DNA from 3 places in the Sorangium sp. So ce327 genome. Region 3 is predicted to be linked to each of the others. Evidence: riboswitches for the same ligand, from Rfam matches in the RefSeq annotation. Region 3 holds a riboswitch; each other region holds the start of a gene.
The links. Region 3 has a riboswitch for cobalamin ahead of WME95_RS01440 (energy-coupling factor ABC transporter permease). Riboswitches for the same ligand answer to the same signal wherever they lie in the genome.

Region 1 (7,551 bases), 5.4 Mb from region 3:
CGCGGCGCACGGCACGTCACGTCACGTTATCCCGCGCTCGTAACGCGGAGCCCGGCAATCCCCCTCACGGCACGATCCCGACGGCGAGCAGCGGAGTGTCCGCCCTCGCCGTTCCACTCGCCGGCGCGCGCCGCGCGCCCGGCCCTCATCCGCCGAGGTGCGCGAGCGCCTCCCGCGACGCTCCGGCGCCGGGGTGGCGCAGGCGCGCCCGCAGCGCCGCCGCCTCGGCGAGCAGCTCCCGCCCTCGCGCGCGCTCCTCGCCGCGCGCCGCCGCCGCGCGCGCCACGCCCGCCCAGTGCAGCGCGTCCGCCCTCGCCCAGGCGTCCTCACCCGCCCACGCCACCGACGAGTCGGCGAGCGCCGTCGCGGACGCCGCCGCCCCCGCGCCGCGGGTCAGCGCGCACCGCGCGGCCACGACCGCGAGCCGGGCGCGGAACGGGCCAAACCCGCATGCCTCGGCGACATGCAGCCCCTCCAGCGCCTGCCGCGCGCCGTCGTCGAGCCGGCCAGCGGCGAGCGCGATGCGCGCCGCGAGCTCGTGGCACCGCAGCGCGACCTCCACCTCGCCCGTCGCGGCAGCCCAGCGGCGCGCCTCGACGAGGTGCGCCTCGGCCGTCGCGACGTCGCCGTCGCCGCCCTCGCCGCCGTCCAGCAGCGCGAGGCCGAGCAGCGTGTGGCCGTGCGCGACGTGCCCCTCCCATCCCCTCCGCCTGCACTCGGCGATGTTCCGCTCCGTGGCCTCGCGCGCCTCGCCGCGGCGCCCGAGCGCGAGCGCGTGCTCCGCCTCCCAGAGCGCGCGGCGCGCCACCGGCGCGTCGCCCAGCGCCCGCAGGCGCGCGAAGCGCTCGCCCGCCGCGTCGACCTCGCCGAGGTCGTGCAGCACCGCGGCGAGCAGCGCCAGCGCGCGCACGGCGTGGACTTGGTCCACGTGGGCCGCGGCGCGACGGGCGCTCCCCGCGGCGCCGCCGGCGATCTCGGCCGACCGCTCGAGCAGGCGGCGCGCGCCGGTCAGGTCGCCCCGCAGCCGCTCCGTGTACGCGAGCGTGCGCAGGCCGGTCGCGATCGGGGCCGGGTCGGCGAGCGCCCCGGCGATCTCGTTGTGCGCCTCGTAGCAGGCGCAGGCGAACGCGAGATCCCCGAGCGCGCCCGCGTAGAGCCCCGCGTCGTACGCGAGCGACGCGCGCACCCGCGCGGGCAGCGAGGCCGGCATGCCGCGGGGGTCGTCGCCGCCGGCGAACGCGCGCAGGATGCGGGCGCCGCGGGCCATGTCGCCGAGCTTGAGCCCGAGGTGCGCGAAGCCGCCGAGGGCGAGCGCGTAGATGTCGTACGCCTCGCCCGCGCGCCCGGCGCCGAGCAGCTCGGTGAGGATGGCCTCGTACGCGTCGACGGCCTCGCGTTCCCGCGGCGCCCGGCGCGGCGCCTCGTCGAGGCGCGGCGGCGCGGCGCTCCCCGCGGCGTGGACGCGCTCCGGTGGCACGCCGAGCAGCGACTTGAAGTGCTGCCGCACGAAGGGGTGCGTCGAGTAGCAGCGCTCGCCCGGGCGCGCCGCGAACACGAGCCCCAGCCGCTCGAGCCGGGCGAGCCCGCGCGCGAGCTCCGCGGCGCCCCACCCCGCCATGGCGCCCGCGATCTCGCCGCCGGCCCGGATCAGCTGGAGCAGCGCCTCCTCGCCCGCGCCGCCGGGGAACACCGAGAGGCGCGCGAGCAGGTCCCGCTCGCCCGGCGGCAGCGCGCGCGCGTAGGCCGACAGCACCGAGCTCAGGCGGCGGGCGAGGACGTCGTCCTGCTCGGCCTCGGCGAGGTGCGCCGCCTGCGCCGCGGAGAGCCGCCCCGCGTCGCCGCCGAGGAACGCGCCCACGTAGGAGCCGACGACGGCGACCGAGAGCGCGTGCCCTCCCGTCGTCTCGAACAGCGCCCCGAGGGCGCCGTCGTCGCCGCGGATGCCCCAGCGGCGCAGGAGCGACGCGGCGTCGCCCTCGCAGAGCGGCTCGGGCCGGATCGTCGCGAGCCCGCCCTCGGCCCAGGCGGACAGATCCGCGAGCGCGAAGCGCGACGTGACGAGCGCCCGCGCGCCGCCGAGCCCGGACGCGATCGCGCAGAGCAGCCGCCGGAGGAGCGCGTCGTGGAGCTCGCCGTGCGCGCGCCCTGCGCCCCCCTCGGCCTGCACGGTCTCGAGCCCGTCGAGCACGAGCAGGTGCGGCGGCCCCTGCCCCAGCGCCTCCTTCAGCCGCGCGAGCTGCTCTCCGGGCGCCGCCTGAGGCCGCGGCGCCGCCGGGCCCGAGGCGCCCGCGCCCGGCGCGAAGTAGGCCGCCGCCTGGTCGAGGAACGCCTCGGTCCTGGGGTCGTCGTAGAAGCTCCAGACGAGCACCCCGCCGGGCCGCGGGGCGTCGCCGAGCCCCTGGAGGAAGCGCTCGGCGATCGCGGTCTTGCCCGCCCCGCCGACGCCGAGGAGCGCGATCACCCGGGGGGACGGCGGCGAGCCGTCGGCCCACGCGGCGAGCCGATCGACGATCTCGGCGCGCCCGACGAAGTGCCGCGCTCGCTGGAGCGTGTGCGCGTGCAGCGGGCGCCACGCCGGGGCGGCTCCCTGCGACGGCGCGGGCGCGCCGGCGGGCGCCTTCTCGCCTGCCTCCTCGTCGGGCGCCCTCCCCGCCCCGGCGGGCGCCCTCTCCTCCCCCGCGAGCGCCTCCCCCGCCTCGTCGGGCGCCTCCACGGCCTGGCTCGCCGCACCCGCTCCCTCTGCGGCGCGATCCGCCGGCGCGGCATCGGCCTCGGCCTCGACGACGAGCAGCTCCGCCTCGGCGAGCCCGAGCTCGGCGCCGAGCCGCTCGATGATGCGCCGCCGGGACGGGCTCCGGACCGAGAAGCCGAGCCGCGGATCGTTGACGGCGCCCGACTCGTAGCGGCGGTAGGTCCGCACGTCGACGCCGATCGACGCGGCGACCTGCTCCTGCGTCAGGTCGAGATCGAGCCGCGCCCGCTGGAGGAGCGTGTGGTTGAAGCGGACCGCGGGCTCCGCGCTGCGGCCCGCCCTGGAGACCCGTGCCATCGGTGCGAGCGCTCGATCATCGGCGATGCGGCGCTCTCCTGTCCACCGCGCTGCCCGGTCCTGCCCGGTCCTGCCCGGGTCCCGCCCTTCCGGATCCGGTCCGCCCGGACCCACGCTTCACGCATGAGCACCCTGCACGCCGAACGGACCGCCCAGTGCACCGACTACACCGACGATCTCCGCATCTTCACGGTGACGAACGTCCTGTCGCCCGAGGAGTGCGAGGGCTTCATCGCGCTCGCCGAGGCGCGAGGCTTCGAGCAGGCGCCGATCGGGGGCGGCGAGGTGATCAACCTCGAGGTGCGCAGGAACGGCCGCGTCATGATCGACGATCCGGGCCTCGCCGCGAACCTCTGGGAGCGGCTCGCGCCCTGGATGCCGCCGAGCTTCGGCCTCCACCGCGCCGTCGGGCTGAACGAGCGCTTCCGCTACTATCGCTACACCGAGGGCGAATATTTCAACTGGCACGGCGACGGGTCGTTCGTGCGATCCGACGGCGAGCGGAGCCTGTTCACCGCGATGGTCTACCTGAACGACGACTTCGAGGGCGGCACGACCGATTTCTGGGGCGGCCGCAGCATCGCCCCGCGGCGCGGGATGGCGCTCCTGTTCGAGCACCGCCGGCTCCACCGCGGCGCCGCCGTGACACGGGGGAGCAAGTACGTCCTCCGCAGCGACGTGATGTACCGGCGCGGGTGATGCCAGCGCCGCGCGTGCGCCGGCGCTCGGCGCCTCAGCGCGGCGCCGCGGTCGCGCCGGCGCCGAGCGCCTCGGCGAGGCGCGGCAGCACCTCGCCGGCGCGGGCCTCGATCTTCAGCGCGCCGAGCTCCTCGCCGCGCGCGGAGCCGAGGTTGATCATGGCGATCGGGATGCCTCGCTGCGCGGCGCGCAGCACGAAGCGGTAGCCCGAGAAGACCGCCAGCGACGAGCCGACGACGAGGAGCGCGTCCGCCGCGTCCACGAGCGCGAACGCCGCGTCGACGATCGGCCGGGCCACGTTCTCGCCGAAGAAGACGACGCGCGGCTTGAGCGGCCCCTCGCAGCGGAGGCACGGCGGCGCACGGAAGCCCGCCACGTGCTCGGCGGGCAGGTCGGCGTCGCCGTCGGGGGCGACGTCGGCCGCGAGGCGCAGCCAGCCGGGGTTCTGGGCGAGGAGCCGCTCCTGGAGGGCGGCGCGCCGCTCCATCGCGCCGCACGCGAGGCAGGCGACCTCGGAGAGCGTCCCGTGCAGCTCGATGACGCGGCGGCTGCCCGCGGCCTGGTGGAGCCCGTCGACGTTCTGCGTGATGAGGCCATCGAGCTGCCCCGCCTGCTCCAGCCGCGCGAGGGCGCGGTGGGCAGGGTTCGGCTCGGCCCTGGAGAAACGCTCCCAGCCGATCACGGCGCGCGCCCAGTAGCGCTGCCGGATCTCGGCCGAGCGGGAGAACTCCCGCCCCTGGATCGGGTTCCGCGCGCGGCGCCGCGTCTCGGGCCCTCGATAATCGGGGATGCCGGACTCGGTGCTGCACCCCGCGCCCGTCAGCGCCACGATCCGCTTGCCGCGCAGGAGCGCGACGAGGTCGTCGAGCGGATCGGCCGTACGCGCTTCGCTGAGCGGCATAGGCCCGGGTTGTGGCCCGCCACGGCGGGCACCGCCAGGCCAGCGTGTGTCGACCGCGTAACCACGCAAGCAACCGAGCAACGGAGCTCCCCCACAACATCTCGCTTGACCGGCTCACTGCACCACCATATGTAGTGCCCGTGTTGGTGCCTCGGGCTTCGGCCCGGGGCTCAAAAGGGAACCCGGTGTGAATCCGGGGCTGCCCCGCAGCGGTAAGCGAGAACGATCTCCACGACGAGCACTGGCCCTCGGGCTGGGAAGCGGTGGACCGTAGGAATCCGGCGAGAGCCGGAGCGCTCGTGAGCCCGAAGACCTGCCAACATCCTGCGCTGGGGAGACATCCGGCGCCGGTTTGACCTGGAAGCCTCGAGGGAGGCGGGTAGGTCCGAGCTGGCGCAGACTCTCGCGCTTGTCCCGGTTCCGACCCCCTCCCGCGCTGTCTTCCTTTCGCCCGCGGGGGCGAGCGGTCGGTCCGAGGGCTCCTCCAAAGAGCCTGGCGCACCCGTGCGCATCGGCTGGCCTCTTCGCTCTCGCGGCATCGACGCGAGCGGTCCGGGACCGCTCGGAACGAGCACGAGGAGGATGCCATGCTGAACGAACCGTTGATGAAGAGCAACGGCGCGGCGCCGTTGCGCGCGCTCCACGCACGCCACGCACTCCACGCACCTGATGCGCCCGCCATGACGAGCGCCGGCGCGGAGGAGGCGCCCCCGCACACGACGATGCGGGTGAAGAAGAGGAACGGGTCCAGCGAGCCCGTGGACGTCAACAAGATCGTCCGGGCGGTGAGCCGCTCTTGCGCGGCCCTGTCCGACGTGGACGCGCTCCGCGTCGCGACGAAGACCATCAGCGGCCTCTACGACGGCGCGACGACGCGCGAGCTCGACCAGCTCTCCATCCAGACGGCGGCGTCGCTCATCGCGGATGAGCCCCAGTACGCGAAGCTCGCGGCGCGCCTGCTCGCCACGTACATCGACAAGGAAGTCCGCAATCAGGAGATCCACGCCTTCTCGCAGTCCATCGCCGTGGGGCGGCGGCTGGGCCTCATCAACGATCGGCTCCACGGCTTCGTGGCGCAGAACGCCCGCAAGCTGAACGACGCCATCGAGCCGAGGCGCGATCACGAGCTCGAGTACTTCGGCCTGCGGACCCTCTACGACCGCTACCTGCTGAAGCACCCCGAGACGCGCCTCGTCATCGAGACGCCGCAGCAGTTCTTCCTGCGCATCGCGTGCGCGCTCTCCGAGACGGCGGCGCAGGCGATCGAGCTCTACCGGCTCTTCTCGTCGCTCGATTACCTGCCGAGCTCACCGACGATGTTCAACTCCGGGACGAGCCACGAGCAGCTCTCGAGCTGCTTTCTGCTCGACTCGCCGGACGATCACCTCGAGACCATCTACCAGCGCTACACCGACGTCGCGATGCTCTCGAAGTTCTCGGGCGGCATCGGGCTCGCCTACCACCGGGTGCGCTCGCGCGGCTCGCTCATCGAGAGCACCAACGGGCACTCCAGCGGGATCGTGCCGTGGCTCAAGACGCTCGACGCGTCCGTCGCGGCCGTGAACCAGGGCGGCAAGCGCAAGGGCGCCTGCTGCGTCTACCTCGAGCCGTGGCACGCCGACGTCGAGGAGTTCCTCTCGCTGCGCGACAACACGGGCGACGAGGCCGCGCGCACGCACAACCTGAACCTCGCGAGCTGGGTCCCGGATCTCTTCATGAAGCGGGTCGAGGCCGACGGCGAATGGAGCCTGTTCGACCCGAAGGACGTGCGCGATCTCCCCGATCTCTACGGTGAGGAGTTCGATCGTCGGTACGTCGAGGCCGAGCGGGCAGGCCTCGCCAAGAAGACGATGAAGGCCCGCGAGCTCTACGCGCGGATGATGCGCACGCTCGCGCAGACAGGCAACGGCTGGATGACGTTCAAGGACAAGTCGAACCGCGCCTGCAACCAGACGGCGCTGCCGGGCCGGGTAGTCCACCTCTCGAACCTCTGCACCGAGATCCTGGAGGTGACCTCGAACGAGGAGTCGGCCGTCTGCAACCTGGGCTCGATCAACCTCGCTCGCCACACGGTCACGCTGGCGGACGGCGCGATCGCGTTCGACTTCGAGAAGCTCGCGTGCACGGTGCGGACCGCGGTCCGCCAGCTCGACCGCGTCATCGACCTCAACTACTACCCCATCCCCTCGACGAGGCGATCGAACCTCCGCTGGCGGCCCGTCGGGCTCGGGCTCATGGGCCTGCAGGACGTGTTCTTCCAGATGCGCCTGCCCTTCGACGCCCCGGCGGCGCGGGAGCTCTCCAGGCGGATCTCGGAGGAGGTGTATTACCACGCGCTCTCGACGTCCGCGGACCTCGCGGCGGAGAAGGGGCCGCACCCGGCGTTCGACGAGACGCGCGCCGCGCGCGGAGAGCTCCAGTTCGACGCGTGGGGCGCCGTCCCGGAGGACGCGGCGCGCTGGGAGGGGCTCCGCGCGCGCGTCCAGGCCGAGGGGCTCAGGAACTCGCTGCTCGTCGCCATCGCGCCGACGGCCACCATCGCGTCGATCGCGGGCTGCTACGAGTGCATCGAGCCGCAGGTGTCCAACCTCTTCAAGCGCGAGACGCTCTCGGGGGACTTCCTGCAGATGAACCGCTACCTCGTCGCGGAGCTCAAGCGGCTCGGCGCCTGGAACGACGCGGCGCGCGCCCGGCTCAAGCTCGCGGAGGGCTCGGTCCAGGGCATGGACGAGCTGCCCGAGCAGCTCCGCGCCGTGTACCGGACGGCGTGGGAGATCCCGATGCGCTCGCTCATCGACATGGCCGCGGATCGCGGGGCCTTCATCGATCAGAGCCAGTCGCTGAACCTCTTCATCGAGAACCCCACCATCGGTCAGCTCTCGAGCATGTACTTCCACGCATG
Region 2 (7,551 bases), 5.4 Mb from region 3:
CGGGGGGAGATCGCGGTCGTGCGCAGCACCTCGAGGAGGCGCGGCGGGGTGCGCGCCACCGTCCTGGGTGGGGACGTCGCGACCTGATTCATGGTGACCTGTGCCATGGGGAAGCCGTCGTGGGGCAAGCTCGGCCGGTCAGCGGGCGGCTTCCTGGAGGGGCGCCTCCGCGCGGTGCCGGGGCGCTGGCCTCGCCTCGCGCGGCAGCCGGGTCGACAGGAGCTCCCACCAGTGCCCGAGCGTCGGCAGCTCGGCGAGGTCCACGAACGCGACGTCGATCCCCGCGGCGCGCCACTGCTCGACGAGCGTCATGAGCCGTATCGAGTCGAGCCCCAGATCGAGGATGTTGTCGCGATCGGAGATCGCCGAGGGGAGCTGGTCGAGGACCTCGGCGACGTCGCCGCGCAGACGCTCGACCCACGGCGCCCGGTCCTGCGTCGCGCTGAGCGGCGCCTGCGCCGGCGCCGCCGCGTCGCGCTGCGGGGCGCTCGTCCGCTCGCGGGGCGCGAGCGCGGCCAGGACGTCGCTCGTCGGCAGCGCGACGCCGCACCGCTGCGCCACGTAGGCGATGGCCATGTCGTGCTGCTGCCGGGAGAAATCGGCGGTCGCGTCGGTCACGAGGAACGGCTGGACGTCGTTCATGAACGCCTCGCACGCGGTCAGCAGGCACCCGATGTGCGCGTACACGCCGCACACGATCAGCTGATCGCGGCCCCACCGGCGCATGAGATCCAGGAGCTCCGTTCGCTGGAAGGCGCTGTACCGCCACTTGGTGAGCACGGTGTCGGCGCTTCCCGGCGCGAGCTCGCGCACGATCTCGTGTTTGTCGGGCTGCTGCGTCAGCCCGGGCCCCCAGAGATCCGTCAGCAGACCGCGCTGGGCCCTCGTCTGCTCGGCGGGCTGCTTCGTGTAGACGACCGGGATCCCGCTCGCCGCGCACCGCTCCCGGAGCAGGCGGGCATGGGCGATCAGCTCGACCATCGGGGACGCGCTCGCGTCGTAGAAGCCGAGGAAATACTCCTGCATATCGTGGATCAAGAGGACGGAGCGCCCCGGGTCCGGCCGCCATGACACCCGGCTCTCCGGGAGCTCGTCGGCTCGTGGCATGCGATAGGTCTGGATGCGGGGGATGGCCATGATCGTTCCTCTCTTCTCTCTCTTCTGGTCGCAGCGCTCCTGTCGATGGAACGGGCCGCGGGCGTCGCTGCGCCGCCTGGGCCCGCGCTGTCCTCTCAGGCGCGCGCGCCCTGCGCGAGCCTGTCGGCGATCCACCGGCGGAGCGCCTTCTTGTCCACCTTGCCGACGCTCGTCGTCGGGAGGGCGTCGAGCCACTCGATGCGATCGGGCACCTTGAACTGGGCGACGCCGCGCTCGCGCAGGAAGGCGCTGATCTCCCTCGCCGGCGGCGGTTGCCCGCGGGCCACGAGGAACGCGCACGATCGCTCGCCGAGGTGCGAGTCCGGCATGGCGACGAGCGCCGCGTCGCGCACCGCCGGATGCGCGAGGACGTGGTTCTCGACCTCCTCGGCCGCGATCTTCTCGCCGCCGCGGTTGATCTGATCCTTGGCGCGGCCCTCCACGACGAGGTAGCCCTCTCGGGTCCGCCGCACGAGATCGCCCGTGCGGTAGAAGCCGTCGCGCGTGAACGCCTTCTCGTTGTGCGCGTCGGCCCTGTAATAGCCGCGGATCGTGTAGGGCCCCCGCGTGAGCAGGTGACCGACCTGCCCGGGCTCGACGTCGCGGTCGTCGTCGTCCACGACGCGGACCTCGTCGTGGGGCGAGATGGGCCGCCCCTGCGTCTCGAGCGCGATCGCGTCGGGGTCGTCGAGGCGGGTGTAGTTGACGAGCCCCTCCGCCATCCCGAACACCTGCTGCACCTTGCAGCCCAGGGTCGGCCCCACGCGGCGCGCGACCTCCGTGGAGAGCCTGGCGCCGCCGACCTGGAGCACCTTCAAGCTCGACAGGTCGTGCCGCGCCGTCCGGGCCGACTCCACCCAGACCGAGGCCAGCGGCGGCACGAGCGCGGTCAGCGTGACCCGCTCCCGCTCGATCCACGGGAACGCCTCGTCCGGGCTGGGGCGGCGGCAGAGCACAACGCGGCCGCCGGCGTGGAGCACGCCCAGGCTCCCGGGTGAGCTGAGCGTGAAGTTGTGCGCGACGGGGAGGACGGCCAGGTAGACGCTGCCCTCGTCGAGCCCGCAGATCTCCGCGCTGGCCCGCACGCTGTAGAGGTAGTCGTCGTGCGTCCGCGGGATGAGCTTCGGTACGCCGGTGCTCCCGCCGGACAGCTGGAAGAAGGCGACGTCCCCCGCGGCGGGCTCCGGGAGCTCCACGGGCTCCCGATCCAGGGCGGAGAGCGCTGTGTGCTCGCCCGGCTCGCCGGCCACGAGCACGTGCCGCAAGGTCCTGACGTCGCGCCGGATCTGGCTCGCCAGCGCGCGGTAATCGAACCCGCCGTCCCGGTCGGCGATGACGTACGCGACCGCCTCGGTGTGCTCGCAGAAATACGCGATCTCGGCGCGCCGGTGCGCGGGCAGGGCCAGCACGGGGAGCGCCCCGAGCCGGAACAGCGCGAAGCACACCTCGAAGAACTCCGCGATGTTCGGGAGCTGGACGACGACGCGATCCCCCGGCCGGAGCCCGAGGTGCAGCAGGCCCCCGGCGAGGCGATCGGCGCGCCGATCGAGCTCCCCGTAGCTCAGCCGGCGATCGCCGCTGACGAGCGCGATCCGATCCGGGTGCCGCGCGGCCCGCTCGCGGAGCAGGTGCCCGAAGGTCTCGCCGCGCCAGTAGCCGGCGCGCCTGTAGAGATCGGCCATCTCGGCCGGCCACGGAGTCCAGCCGTCGAGCGCCTGCGGTCGCGCCTCCGCGGGCGCCTGCCGGCTCTCCTCCGGAGCGATCATGCCCTCTCCGGCGCCTGGTTGAGGCCGAGCGCGTTCAGCATGGTCCCGAGCTTGGCGGTGGTCTCGGCGAGCTCGTGCTCGCCGTTCGAGCCGATGACGATGCCGGCCCCGGCATAGAGGCGGAGCGCCCGGCCGGCGACGTCGGCGCAGCGGATGACGACCGCCCACTCGCCGTCGCCGCTCGCGTCGGACCAGCCCACGAGCCCCGTGAAGAACCCGCGATCGAACCGCTCGATCGCCCCGATGGCCTCGCGGGCGCGGTCCGTGGGGTATCCGCACACGGCGGGGGTCGGGTGCAGCGCGGTGGCCAGCTTCATCGAGGAGATCGAGAGATCGCGCAGCTCCCCGGTGAGCCGGCTCGACAGGTGCCACAGCGTCGGGGTCTGCGTGAGCGAGGGCTCGTCGGGGACGCTCAGGCGCCGGCAGAACGGCCGGAGCGCGGCGGCGACGGCGTCGACGACGATCGCGTGCTCGTGCCGGTCCTTCTCGGACGCGAGCAGGGCGATCGCCCGCCGGCGGTCCTCGTCGGGGTCGGGGCTGCGGACCGCGGAGCCGGCGAGCGGATTGGCGATCACCCGGAGCCCGGAGCGGGACAGGAGCAGCTCCGGGCTCGCGCCGATGAGCGTCCGCGCGCGCGAGGTCGAGACGCCGCGCTCGGAGCTGGAGAGCCCCGCCGTGGGATCCGAGAGGTTGGCGGCGAAGGTGTAGCCGTTCCGGTTCTGCTGCGAGAGGCGCTGGAGGACGAGGCGGAGATCGACCGGCTCTCGCAGGACCATCTCCAGCATCCTGGAGAGGACCACCTTGCTCAGCGCCTCGGACCGCATCAGGCCCACCGCCGTCTCGACGCCGCGCACGTAGTCGCGGGGCTCGGGGACCTGGCGCAGCTCCTGGATGGTGATCGGCAGGTGCGACCGCGGCGATTCCGACGTGGGGTTGAGCGGGCCCGCGCTCTGGATCGCCCTCGGCACGATGAGGTGCGCCGGCGACGTGCTGTTGAACGGCACCGCGCCGACCACCATGGGGAAGCCCTGGCCGGCGCCGGCCCTCGACGCCGACGCGAGCACCCTCGTGACGCGGTCCGCGAGGCGATCGCCCTGATCCGCGCCGTTCGGCTCGAGGATCATGTCGTGTACGCCCTGCGCGAGGAGCGTGCGTGTCGGCGACGCGAAGAAGAACGCCGACTCAGGGGTGTATTGCTTCAACAGCTGCCCTGCGTTCACCGCGGGCAGCCCGACAGAGGCCGGTATCGAGATGGAACTCGTCACATTCAGCTCCGATGGGCGTCGAGAGCCACGTGGGCTCAGGTCATCGGGCGCTGGACGTCAGGTCTCGGGCCGCTCGTCTCTAACAACTGATAAAGAAAATCAGTTTCAAGTAACTCATGGCACGCGCGTGCAAGACTGTCAAGGGACTCCCGATTCTGTCTCGGGTGTGCGTCGCCGGTGGGCTCGCGGACGGGGCGCTCCGGGCCTTCGCTTCAGCGTTGACATCCTGCGTGGCGGGTGCGACGAGTCGCCCCGCCATCGGTGCTCGTCCGGCCATCCCCTGGCGAGCTGAAAAGGGAACCCGGTGAGAATCCGGGACTGCCCCCGCAGCGGTGAACGGGAACGACCATCACCAAGAAGCACTGGGCATGCACCAGAGCAGCCCGGGAAGCGGTGATGTGTAGGAGAGCGACCGGCGACGGCCGCAGCGCCCGTGAGTCCGAAGACCTGCCGAAGGTGCGCGCGCCGGTGCTCTGGCGCGCGCTGACCTGAGCCTTCGAGGGGAAGGCGTCCAGGCTCTCGACCACCTCGCTCGCGCGCGGTGCCGTGGCCCGTCACCAGCCCCCTCGCTTCGGCTCTCAGCTCACCCGGAGCAGCGCTGGGTCGACGCGGGCAGGCGGCGCGTGAATGGTTGATTCCTCTGATCGTCGGTCGCGTCGGCGCCAGAGCGCCGGCGCGGCGTGCTGGCTCTCGCTCGCCGCCTGCAGCGCCGTGGCAGCCTCGCCTGCCGCCCGCGCCGACGATCCGCGCAGGCCGGAGACCGAGCAGGGGGGTGATCCCGCTGCCGCTCCGCCGGGTGCAGACCCGCTGGAGGTGCGCGTCGAGGGGGATCGCCTGCGCGCGCCCGCGCCGCCCAAGGACAGGTCCGTCGCGGGATCGGTGCTGGGCCGCGAGCGCCTCACCGGCGCGGGGCTCGGGGCGGCGGACGTGCTCCGCACGCAGCCGGGCGTCCTCATCATCGAGTCGGGCGGCTTCGGCGGGCCGGCGACAGCGGCCCTCCGGGGGGCGACCGCCACGCAGACGCCGGTGTACCTCGCCGGCGTCCGCCTGAACGACGACGTCGTGGGGACGGCGGACCTCTCCCTCGTGCCCCTCTGGCTCATCGAGCGCATCGAGATCTACCGCGGCCACGCGCCCATCGAGGCCGACCGCCTCGGCCCCGGCGGCGCGATCTTCTTCGAGCCGCGGCGGCCTTCCCGGACGACGGCCGGCGTGGGCGCCATGGCGGGCTCGCTCGGCGCGCGGCGCGGGTGGGCGTTCGCCGGCGCCAGCGCGGGCCCGGTGAGCGCGATCGTCGGGGTGAGCGCCGAGGCCGCGGAGAACCGCTACACGTTCGTCAACGATGGCGGGACGCTCTTCGACGAGAGCGACGACACCGTGGAGCGCCGGCAGAACGCCGACGTGCGCACGATCGACGCGTGGGCGCTCGCGCGCGTCGAGCTCGGCGGCGGCGCGATCGTCGACGTGATCGCGAACGGCACAGGCCGCGAGCAGGGCGTGCCGAGGCTCGCGCTCCTGCCGTCCCGCGAGGCGCGGGGGGAGTCGCGGCGCGCGCTGACGTCCGTCGCGGCGCGGGTGCCGTTCGGCGGAGAGGCGCAGCACACGCTCGAGGCGCGCACCTCGTTCATCGAGGCGCGGTCGGAGGTCCACGACCCCCTCTTCGAGCTCGCGCTGCAGACGCCTGAGCTCCGCCTCGCCGGCCGCCGCCTGGAGCAGACGCTCGGGGCAACGCTCTCCTTCGCCGACCGGCTCCGGGTGCGGCCCGTGCTCTCGGTCGCGCGCGAGGGCATCTCACGCGCGCCGGACGACGTCCCGCTCGCGCGGTCGCGGCGCTCGTTCGCGCGCGGCGCCGTCACCGCGGAGGCGCGCCTCGGCGAGGGGCTCGCGCTGCACGCCCTCGCGAGCGGGGAGTGCCACGCCACCGGCGCGGACCGGGAGCGCCCTTGCGACGTGCTCGTCCCGACCGGGCGGGTCGGCGTGGAGGCGGGGAGCGACAGGCTCCGGCTCCTCGCGACCGTGGGCCGCTACGTCCGCGTCCCGACGCTCGGCGAGGTGTACGGCGTCTCCGGCGTCGTCCACGGCAACGCGGCGCTCGAGCCGGAGTCGGGCGCCACGATCGAGGCCGGGATCCGGGCGCAGACGGGGCGCGGCGCCGTGCTGCGCGGCGCCTTCCTCGACGTGTTCGCGTTCGGGAGCGCGGTCTCCGGGCTCGTCGCGTACGAGAAGTCCGGTCAGGGCTACGTGAGCCCGTACAACGTCGGCCGCGCCCGCGTCGTGGGCGCGGAGCTGCTGGCCGGGGTCGAGGTGACCCCGTTCCTCCGCGCCGAGATCGCGGCGACGCTGCTCGATCCGCGGGACACGACGCCGGGGCGGACGACCAGGAACGACCTCCTCCCGTTCCGCTCGCGCCTCGTCGTCGCGCCGCGCCTGCACGCCGAGTGGAAGCGCCCGGGCGGCGCCGTGTTCTCGGGCGCGTCGGGCGAGATCCGGGCCGTGTACCAGTCGAGCCGGTACGCCGATCCCGCCGGGCTCGGCGTGATCGCGGAGCAAGCGACCCTCGACCTCGACGCGGAGGCGAGGTGGCTCGGCGGGCACCTCGCGGTGAGAGGTCGCGTCGCGGACCTCCTGGACGCGCGGCGCACGGATGTCGTCGGGTTTCCGCTCCCGGGGCGGAGCGTGTTTTTCACACTGGAGTCAACATGGTGAAGATCAGTCTGTTTGCGTTCGCGATCTCGATTCCGATCCTCGGGTGCAACGTGGATTCGCCGCCGCCGTCGACGGGCGGCGTCCACGGCGGCGGCGACGGCGACGCGTGTGAGGGCGGCGTGGTCATCGTGACGAGCGACTACCAGTCGACGAACATCGCTGTGTCGGAGCTCGACGGGACCACCCTGTCGCCCTCCTTCGTGTCGAGCGGCGCGGCGAAGCCGGGGCTCAGCCTCGCGCTGTCCGGCGACGTCGACGTCCCGAGGGCGGCGCCGCCGTCCGGCCGCGTGGTCCTGCTCGATCGGTTCGGCACGAACGTGATCACCTGGATGGATCTCGAGACCGCCGCGGTCCTCGCGCAGCTCCCGGTCGGGCAGGGGTTCGAGTCGAACCCTCAGGACTACATCGAGGTGGGGGCGGACCGCGCGCTCGTGTCGCGCTACGGGAGCAACCCGAGCCCGGGCGTGGAGCCGTTCGACGAGGGCGGCGATCTCCTGATCGTCGACACGAAGGAGTACTCCATCGTCGGGCGCATCGCCCTGCCGGAGGAGGAAGAGGGGCTCCTGCCGCGCCCGTCGGGGATGGCGCGCGTCGGTGACGACGTTGTCGTGGCCCTCGGCCGGCTCGCCGCGGACCTCTCGACCGTGGGTGAAGGGCGCTTCGTTGGCGTCTCGCCG
Region 3 (7,551 bases):
ACCGTCGGCCCCTCGCCGCAGCGCCCCATGCACGACGTCCTCGTCACGCGGATCTGCTGCTGCTGGCCGGCCTGCTTCACGAGCCGGCGCACCGACTCGAGGAGCGCCAGGCTGCCGCGGTCCACGCAGTCGGCGTTGCCGCAGACGAGCACGTGCTTGCGCAGCGAGCGGTGGGCGTGCGGGTGGTTCGACGCCTGCGTGTGCGTGAGCGTGTGGCGCACGCTGTAGAGCATCGCCTTGAGCCCGCCGACCTCCCGGGCGAGCCCCGGCAGCGCGGTGCGGTACATGCACGTGTCGCAGGGGAGCGGCGCCTCGCCGGCGAGCGCCTGGCGCGCGCGCTCGTCGATCAGGCCCGCGAGCGCGCTCGACCGGCCGAGGTGCGGCGCGAGCGACGCCCGGATCCACGGGTACGTCGATGAAAAGCGTTCGACCTGCTCGGCGAGCTTCGTCATGAGCCGCCCGGCGAAGAGGAAGTAGGGGACCACCACGACGCGCTCCGGCCGGTGCCGCGCGACCCGCTCCAGCGTCTCTTCGACCGAGGGCCGGGTGACGCCGATGAAGGTCGGCTCGACGAGCTGGAGCCCGCGGCCTTCGCCGATGAGGCGCGCCGTCTTGCAGAAATCGCCGTTCGCGTCGGGGTCGCTCGACCCGCGCCCCACGACGACGAGCGCCGACCGGGCCCGCGCCGCCGGGTCGGCCGGCAGCGCGGTCGCGGCGCGCTCGAACGCGAGCTCGGCGAGCGCCGGGTGCACGCCGAGCGGCCGCGCCGCCGAGAAGCGCACCCCCGGGTGCGCGGCCCGCGCCCGCTCGAGCGCGAGCGGGATGTCGTTCTTCACGTGCCCCGCCGCGAACAGGAAGAGCGGCACGACCGCCACGCGGGACGCCCGCGCCGCGAGCGCCGCGAGCGCGTCGGCGAGGTGAGGCGTCGCGAGCTCGATGTAGCCGTGCTGCACGGCGATCTCGGGCCGCGCCGCGGCGTAATCGGCCACGATCGCCTCGAACTCGGCGTTCGACGCGGCGTCGCGGCTGCCGTGGCCGATCAGCAGGAGACCGTCGTCATGCACGCGAGCGCCTCCTCCAGGGTGAGCGGGAGGCCCGCGCCGCCCCGCGGCGGCAGAGGGCTCATCCGGGTCCAGAGCTCGGCGACCCACGGCCGCCGCATCCGCGCCCGCGCGAGGAGCTCCCCCCGCGCGAACACCTCCCGCGGCGGCCCGTCCGCGAGGACCTGGCCGTCGCCCAGCAAGACAGCGCGCGAGGCGAAGAGCGGCACGAGATCCACCGCGTGGGTCGCGGTGACCAGCGTGGTCCCCTGCTGCTCGGAGAGCGCGCGCAGCGTCTGGCACAGGGCGAGCTCGCCTTCCGGGTCGAGCCCCGCGGTCGGCTCGTCGAGCAGCAGCACCCGCGGCCGCATCGCCAGCATCCCGGCGATGCACGCGCGCTTGCGCTCGCCGAAGCTCAGCGCCTCGATGGCCCGGTCGGCGAGGTGGGCGATCTGCACGGCGGCGAGCGCCGCCTCGGCGCGGCGGCGCGCCTCGGGCGCGGGCAGGCCGAGGTTTCGCGGGCCGAACAGGACGTCGTCGAGGAGCGTCGCGCCGAGCAGCTGGTCGTCCGGGTCCTGGAGCACGAGCGCGGCGCCCGCGGCGACGGCGTCCGAGGGCGAGCCCACGCGGCGGCCCGCGATCTCGACGTCGCCGCCGGGCGCCGGGAGCAGCCCGACGAGCGTCCGGAGCAGCGCTGTCTTGCCGGCGCCGTTGCCGCCGAGCACCGCCACGGACTCGCCCTCGCCGACGTCGAGGCGCACGTCGCGCAGCACGGGCTCGCCGCGCCGGTAGCCGAGCCGGGGGGCGCGCAGCGCGATCATCCGGCCTCTCCCGCGGCGACGCTGAGCCCGAGGGCCGCGAGGGCGGCGGCGGCGAACGCGACGTTCGCGGCGGGCGCGCTCGTCCTTCGGTCGGCGACGGGGAGCTTCCCCTGGTAGCCGCGGAGCTGCATCGCGAGCGCGGCGCTCTCGGAGCGCTCGAGCGTCCGGAGCGCCACGACGCCCGCGACGGCGCCGGCCGAGCGCGCGGCGGCCCCGGGGCGGGTGAACCCGCCGCGGAGCGCGGCGGCGCTCCACGCGCTGTCGGCCGCGCGCTGGAGCACGCCGGCGAAGCGTCGGGTCAGCGCGAGCAGCTCGACGAGGGCCGCGGGGACGCCGAGCCCGGCGAGCGCCGCCTCGATCTCGGCGGGCGCTGCGGCGCCGGCGAGCCACCGGAGCACGGCGGCCGCCGCGAGGACGCGCGCGCCGATGGCCGCGGCGCGGCGGGCCCCCTCGGCCGTGATCGCGTCGACGGGGAACGGCGCGCCGGGGAGGAGCGGCGCTCCCGGCGTGAGCGCGAGCGCGAGCGCCGCCGCGACCGCTCCGATCCACGCGGCGGGCGCGGCGGCGCGGAGGACGGCGCGCGCCGGCGTGCCCTGGAGGCGGAGGGCCGCGCACGCGAGGAGGAGCAGCGCGGCCGGCGTGACGGGCGAGCGCGCGCCCGCGGCGACGCAGCACGCCGCCACGGCGGCCCCGAGGCGGAGCCGGGCGTCCACGTCGCGGAGCCGCGGGGGCGGGTCAGTCCGCACGGAGGCCTTGGCCGCCGGCCTTGACCGCGGGCGCGCCCGCGCGCTCGACGAAGAGCACGCGCGAGAAATAGCCGAGGGCGAAGCCGGCGAGGAGCCCGGCCCAGAGGAACGCGAAGAGCAGGAGGTCGCCCTCGAGGCCCGCGAACAGCGGCCCCGTGTCGTGGCGCCCTGCGTCCTCGGCGACGCGGCGCACCACGGCCTCGTCGACGCCGTCCCAGGACGCATTGCCGCAGGCGGCGAGCCAGAGGGAAGCGGCGAGCCGGAGCGCTGCCGCGCACGCGCGCCGCGCGAGCGGCGCTGGCAGCGGGCGCTGTCCGAGCCGCCGCGTCACGACGCCCCCGGGGCGAGCCGGACGACCTGGAGCCGGTCCAGGATGTCGGGCCGCCGGGCGCGCAGGAAGGCGAGCGCCCCCGCGGTCATGACGCCCTCGAGCAAGCCGAGCGGCAGCTGGGTGGGGACGAAGGCCAGGGCGACGCCCGTGAACATGGACGTCACCGACCCCTCGCCCGAGAGCCCGAGCGCGAGCGCGAGCGCCGTGGTGGCGTAGGTTGCCCAGTCCGACGTCACGCCCGCCAGGAACCCCGCGACCCAGAGGTTCGCGCCGCAGCGCCGCGCGAGGTGGAAGGCGAAATATCCGGTGAAGGCGCCCGCGATGCCCATCGACGCGACGTCGGCGCCGAGCGTGGTGAGGCCGCCGTGCGCGAGGAAGAGGGCCTGGATAAGGAGCGCCACCACGGTGACGAGGACGGTCATCCAGGGGCCGATGAGCACCGCCGCGAGCCCTGTGCCGCACGGGTGGGAGCAGGTCCCGGCGGTCGGCACCGGCACGGGCATGCACGAGATCGCGAAGACGGCGGCCGCGATGAGGCCGACGAACGGCTTGTAGAAGGCGTCCTGCTCGGTGCGGCGCCGGAGAAGGTGGAGGGCGATCGCGACGAAGGGCAGGGCGAGCGCGTTCCAGAAGGCGCACCAGCCGAGCGGCAGGACGCCTTCCGCGAGGTGCATCGCGGCCGCGGGCCGGGGCGCGAGGAGCGTCCCCAGGGACACGGCGGCGATCGACAATGCGCGGCCGTGAAGACCGATTTCGGCGCTCCGGGTGAAGTCCGCACCCGAACGCCACGAAGACGTGCGCAAGCTGCACCTCGTGGGAGGCTCGGGTAGGTCTCCCGGCTCATGGGTTCAGGGAGCTGATCGAGCTCCCAGCGCTGCGTCCACCTTCCCAGGCCTCTTCCTAAATGAGGCCCAGTGGTCTTCGGAGGCAGCTCCCCACTCACGGTGGCGGGACCGCGCCGGTTTTGCACCGGCTTCCCTGTTATGCCCCGGAGGGCACCCGAGGAATGGATTGTCAGGCCGGTGCTCGGTAATCCCGTTTCGTGCCCGGCGTCAAGGACGTCGCGCCCCGATCGCGGAGGAGGCGCTTCGCGGAGGAGGCGCTCAGCGGGCGCTGCATCTGGCATGGCGTGTCGGACGAGCTCCCCGTCGAGCGCGGGCCAGCTCCGCCTCGCGCGCGGTGCCCCGCGCGTCGGCCCACGTATCCAGGCGGCGCGATCACGCGAGCCGGGCGCGTACCGGGGTGCGGACCCCGGGCGCGCGGACCGGGCGAACCCGGGTGCGTCGACCGGGGTCGAGCTTCCGCCTTGCGCGCTCCGGCCCGCCACGCGCCCTCGTCCGCGGCGTTGGTGCGGCGGTGATGCCTGCCGCTGGTGGACGCCTCGCCCTCGCGGGCACTGCCGGGGCGCACGAAGCCATCACTGCCGAGGCGCGCCGCGCGCCCGTCGGTGCCCCCATCGAGCAGACATGGGCGCGCCGACGAGCGATCGAGGCCCTGTGATGCGATGGCCGAGGCCGAGAAATTGACCCAGACGCATCACGCGAAGAGTCGTCGAGCACACGTCTTGAATTATGTCCCCCTTAGATAAAACCTGTTTACTTTGTCGCCGTGCGGGTGCAGCGCCTGTCGCGGGCTGCGCCTGAGCGGGGTCTCTCGTGCGCTTGAATACAAGGCGCCGGCGCGTTCTTTCCGCAGTGTGCTTTGTTCGTCCGGGCTCTTTACTCGGGAGCAGGCGTCCGGTGTACGGCCTGCTGCCTCGTGGCATCTCTTATTGAAGAGATGAGGGATTTCGTGTTCGCTCGTCTCGGAATGCACGGCGAACGCTGCGCTGTGCGCTGTCTCCGGTGGAGGGGTATGCCCGGCTCGAACGTGAATTCCCGCTGCGCTTGTGTGTGTGGGTTGCGCGCCCGCCTGGCCGCCTTCGTGTCTGGAGCGCTCTGCTCGCTCGGCGTGCAGTCATTGCACTTTGTTATCGACAACGCGCTTGCGGATGCCACAATCTGACTACCGCATGCGCACCGGCGCGGACCCCCCAGCCCGGAGCGCATGCGGTCTTTTTTCTTCGCACCGTGGCGGACGTTCAAGACTCCGGCGCGGTGTCCCTGCCGCGGTCATTCTGGGCCCCCCTCCAGCGTGATGCGCGGTATTTTTTTTGCCGTCGAGCGCGCGGTTCGCGCCTCCCGAGCCTTCACTTGCCCGTGAATGTGGCCTGCGATTTCGCCAGGAACGCTTTCATTCCGAGCTGTTGATCTTCGCTGCCGAAGAGCGCGGCGAATGCCTGGGCTTCCAGCTCGTTGGCGGCGGCGAGGTCGAGGCTCTCGCCGCGCAGGAGGACGCGTTTGGCGGCGGCGACGGCGAGCGGCCCGCGTGAGGCGATCTTGAGGGCGGTCTCGCGGGCGCGCGCGAGGAGCTCGGTCGCCGGGAAGACGGCGTTGACGAGCCCGATCGACAGCGCCTGCTGGGCGGTGATCATGTCTCCTGAATAGACGAGCTCGCGCGCGCGTCCTGGCCCGACCCGTCGCAGCAGCCGCTGGGTCCCGCCGAACCCCGGGATGACGCCCAGGTTCACCTCGGGCTGGCCGAGCTTGGCGCCTTCGGCGGCGTAGATGAAGTCGCATGCGAGGGCGAGCTCGCAGCCGCCGCCCAGCGCGAAGCCGTTGACGGCGGCGATCACGGGGAAGGGGGCAGTCTCGATGAGCTCGGCGAGCCGGTGGCCTGCGTCGGCGAACCGTTTCGCGGCGATGCTGTTCATGGCCGCCATCTCCGCGATGTCGGCGCCGGCGACGAACGCCTTGCCGGCGCCGGTCAGCACCGCCGCGCGGACCTCGTTGCCGTCGGCGGGCGCGAGGAGGTCGCGGAAGGCCGTGGTGAGCTCGCCGAGGACGGCGGGGTTCAGGGCGTTGAGTTTGTCGGGCCGCTGGATGGTCACGATGGCGACGTGATCCGCGCGCTCGACGGCGACGAACTGGAGCGTACCGCGAGCAGGGGCCCCCGGCTGCTGTTCTTGAGCGGTCATGGAGCGTGGTTAGCAGCGCCCCGCGCCGGGGGGAAGCGTCTGCCGCGGGCCGGGGAGGGCGTCATTCCGTGTCCTCACGGGCCTGCTATGCTGAGCCCGTGGACGAGCCGACGAGCGAGCGATTTCCGGAGGAGTCTCGCACCTGTTCCGGGACATGGCCCGTCGCTCGATGATCCGAACTCACCGCTTGAGTGCGGGTGCGCGACGTGACGGTCCTGTCGCGAGCCCGCGTGCGATCGTGGTGAGTCGAGCAGACCGCCCGTCCTCCGACCCGCACACCCGTGTTCGCCTCGCGCGTATCCCGCCGCCGCTCCCCCGTCATCATCCCCCCTGGAGAGAGCCAGGGAGGGAGGGGGTGCCGCGCGGGGGGCCGGCGGGGTAGGGCCCCACGAACCCGAGCGCCGGCCCGCTCCGTGCGACGCCCTTTCAGATCGGCCCCGCCGTTCAGCCGGCCACGGCCCCCCAAAAGGCGCGAGTTCGTGGGAGGGGCCCCCGCCGGCCCCCCGCGCGGCGCCCCCTCCCTCCCTGGCTCCGCAGCAGCCGCCTACACCGCCCGCCCGCTCTTCTGCCCCTTCTCGTCGTACACGTAGAACCCCCGCCCGCTCTTCTTCCCGTACCACCCCGCCGCCACCAGGTTCCGGAGCAACGTGGCCGCCCGGTACTTCGAGTCCCCGAACTCCCGGTGCAGCACCTCCGCGATCGACAGCACCGTATCGAGCCCGATCAGGTCGGCGAGCTCGAGCGGCCCCATCGGGTGGTTCAGCCCGAGCCGCGCCCCCGCGTCGATGTCCTCCGGCGTGGACAGCCCCTCCTGGAGCGCGAAGCACGCCTCGTTGAGGAAGGGGATCAGCATCCGGTTCACGATGAACCCGGGCTGGTCCTTCGAGGTGATCACCGTCTTGCCGAGCCCAACCGAGAGCGCCCGGACGGCCTCGTACGTCGCGTCCGACGTCTGGACCCCACGGACGAGCTCGACGAGCTTCATCAGCGGCACCGGGTTCATGAAGTGCATCCCGATGACCAGCTCAGGCCGGCCGGTCGCCGCCGCCAGCCGCGTGATCGAGATCGACGACGTGTTCGACGCCAGGATCGCCCCCTTCGGCAGCGCCGCGTCGGCGAGCTTGAAGATCCCGCTCTTCACCTCGAAGCTCTCGGTCACCGCCTCCACGGCCAGGTCGACCCCGGCCAGGCCCGACATCCCGTCGGCCACCGCGACCCGGCCGAGGAGCGCCTCCCGCGCCTCCGCGGCCAGCTTGCCCTTCTCCACCTGCTTCGCGAGAATGGCGGCGATCTGGGCCTTGCCCGACTCCGCCAGCGCCCTCGAGACGTCGCACAGGACCACCTCGAGGCCCGCGGCCGCGGCGACCTGGGCGATGCCTCGCCCCATCTGGCCCGCGCCGATCACCCCGAAGCGCTTGATCGTCGTAGCTTCCATGCCCGCGGTTGATAGCCGAAGCCGAGAGCGCGGTGAACCGCCCTCGGCCGCGGCCTGACGGCCCGCCCGCTCGGACGTCCACGCGCCACAGGAGCAGAAGCGCGCGAAAGCTCCGGCCGACCTTCCAGGCCCGCGGGGGCGAGGAACCTTGAAACCGTGTCG

Region 1: it holds a riboswitch for cobalamin, as region 3 does, so the genes downstream of both, WME95_RS21855 (ribonucleoside-diphosphate reductase subunit alpha) here and WME95_RS01440 (energy-coupling factor ABC transporter permease) in region 3, are expected to answer to the same signal.
Region 2: it holds a riboswitch for cobalamin, as region 3 does, so the genes downstream of both, WME95_RS21870 (TonB-dependent receptor) here and WME95_RS01440 (energy-coupling factor ABC transporter permease) in region 3, are expected to answer to the same signal.

Annotation. Positions count from the first base shown of each region.
Region 1 is NZ_CP150330.1:5,810,457-5,818,007, forward strand. It holds gene WME95_RS21840 (helix-turn-helix domain-containing protein) at 146-3,049, opposite strand; gene WME95_RS21845 (prolyl hydroxylase family protein) at 3,173-3,748, shown strand; gene WME95_RS21850 (NAD-dependent protein deacetylase) at 3,783-4,649, opposite strand; cobalamin riboswitch at 4,777-4,984, shown strand; gene WME95_RS21855 (ribonucleoside-diphosphate reductase subunit alpha) at 5,237-7,551, shown strand, end outside.
Region 2 is NZ_CP150330.1:5,819,755-5,827,305, reverse strand. It holds gene WME95_RS21890 (siderophore-interacting protein) at 1-92, opposite strand, end outside; gene WME95_RS21885 (isochorismatase family protein) at 139-1,137, opposite strand; gene WME95_RS21880 ((2,3-dihydroxybenzoyl)adenylate synthase) at 1,233-2,903, opposite strand; gene dhbC (isochorismate synthase DhbC) at 2,900-4,168, opposite strand; cobalamin riboswitch at 4,411-4,637, shown strand; gene WME95_RS21870 (TonB-dependent receptor) at 4,796-6,874, shown strand; gene WME95_RS21865 (hypothetical protein) at 6,868-7,551, shown strand, end outside.
Region 3 is NZ_CP150330.1:376,470-384,020, forward strand. It holds gene WME95_RS01420 (CbiX/SirB N-terminal domain-containing protein) at 1-1,064, opposite strand, end outside; gene WME95_RS01425 (energy-coupling factor ABC transporter ATP-binding protein) at 1,040-1,861, opposite strand; gene WME95_RS01430 (CbiQ family ECF transporter T component) at 1,858-2,607, opposite strand; gene WME95_RS01435 (hypothetical protein) at 2,597-2,938, opposite strand; gene WME95_RS01440 (energy-coupling factor ABC transporter permease) at 2,935-3,648, opposite strand; cobalamin riboswitch at 3,747-3,956, opposite strand; gene WME95_RS01445 (enoyl-CoA hydratase/isomerase family protein) at 5,127-5,954, opposite strand; gene WME95_RS01450 (3-hydroxyacyl-CoA dehydrogenase family protein) at 6,499-7,389, opposite strand.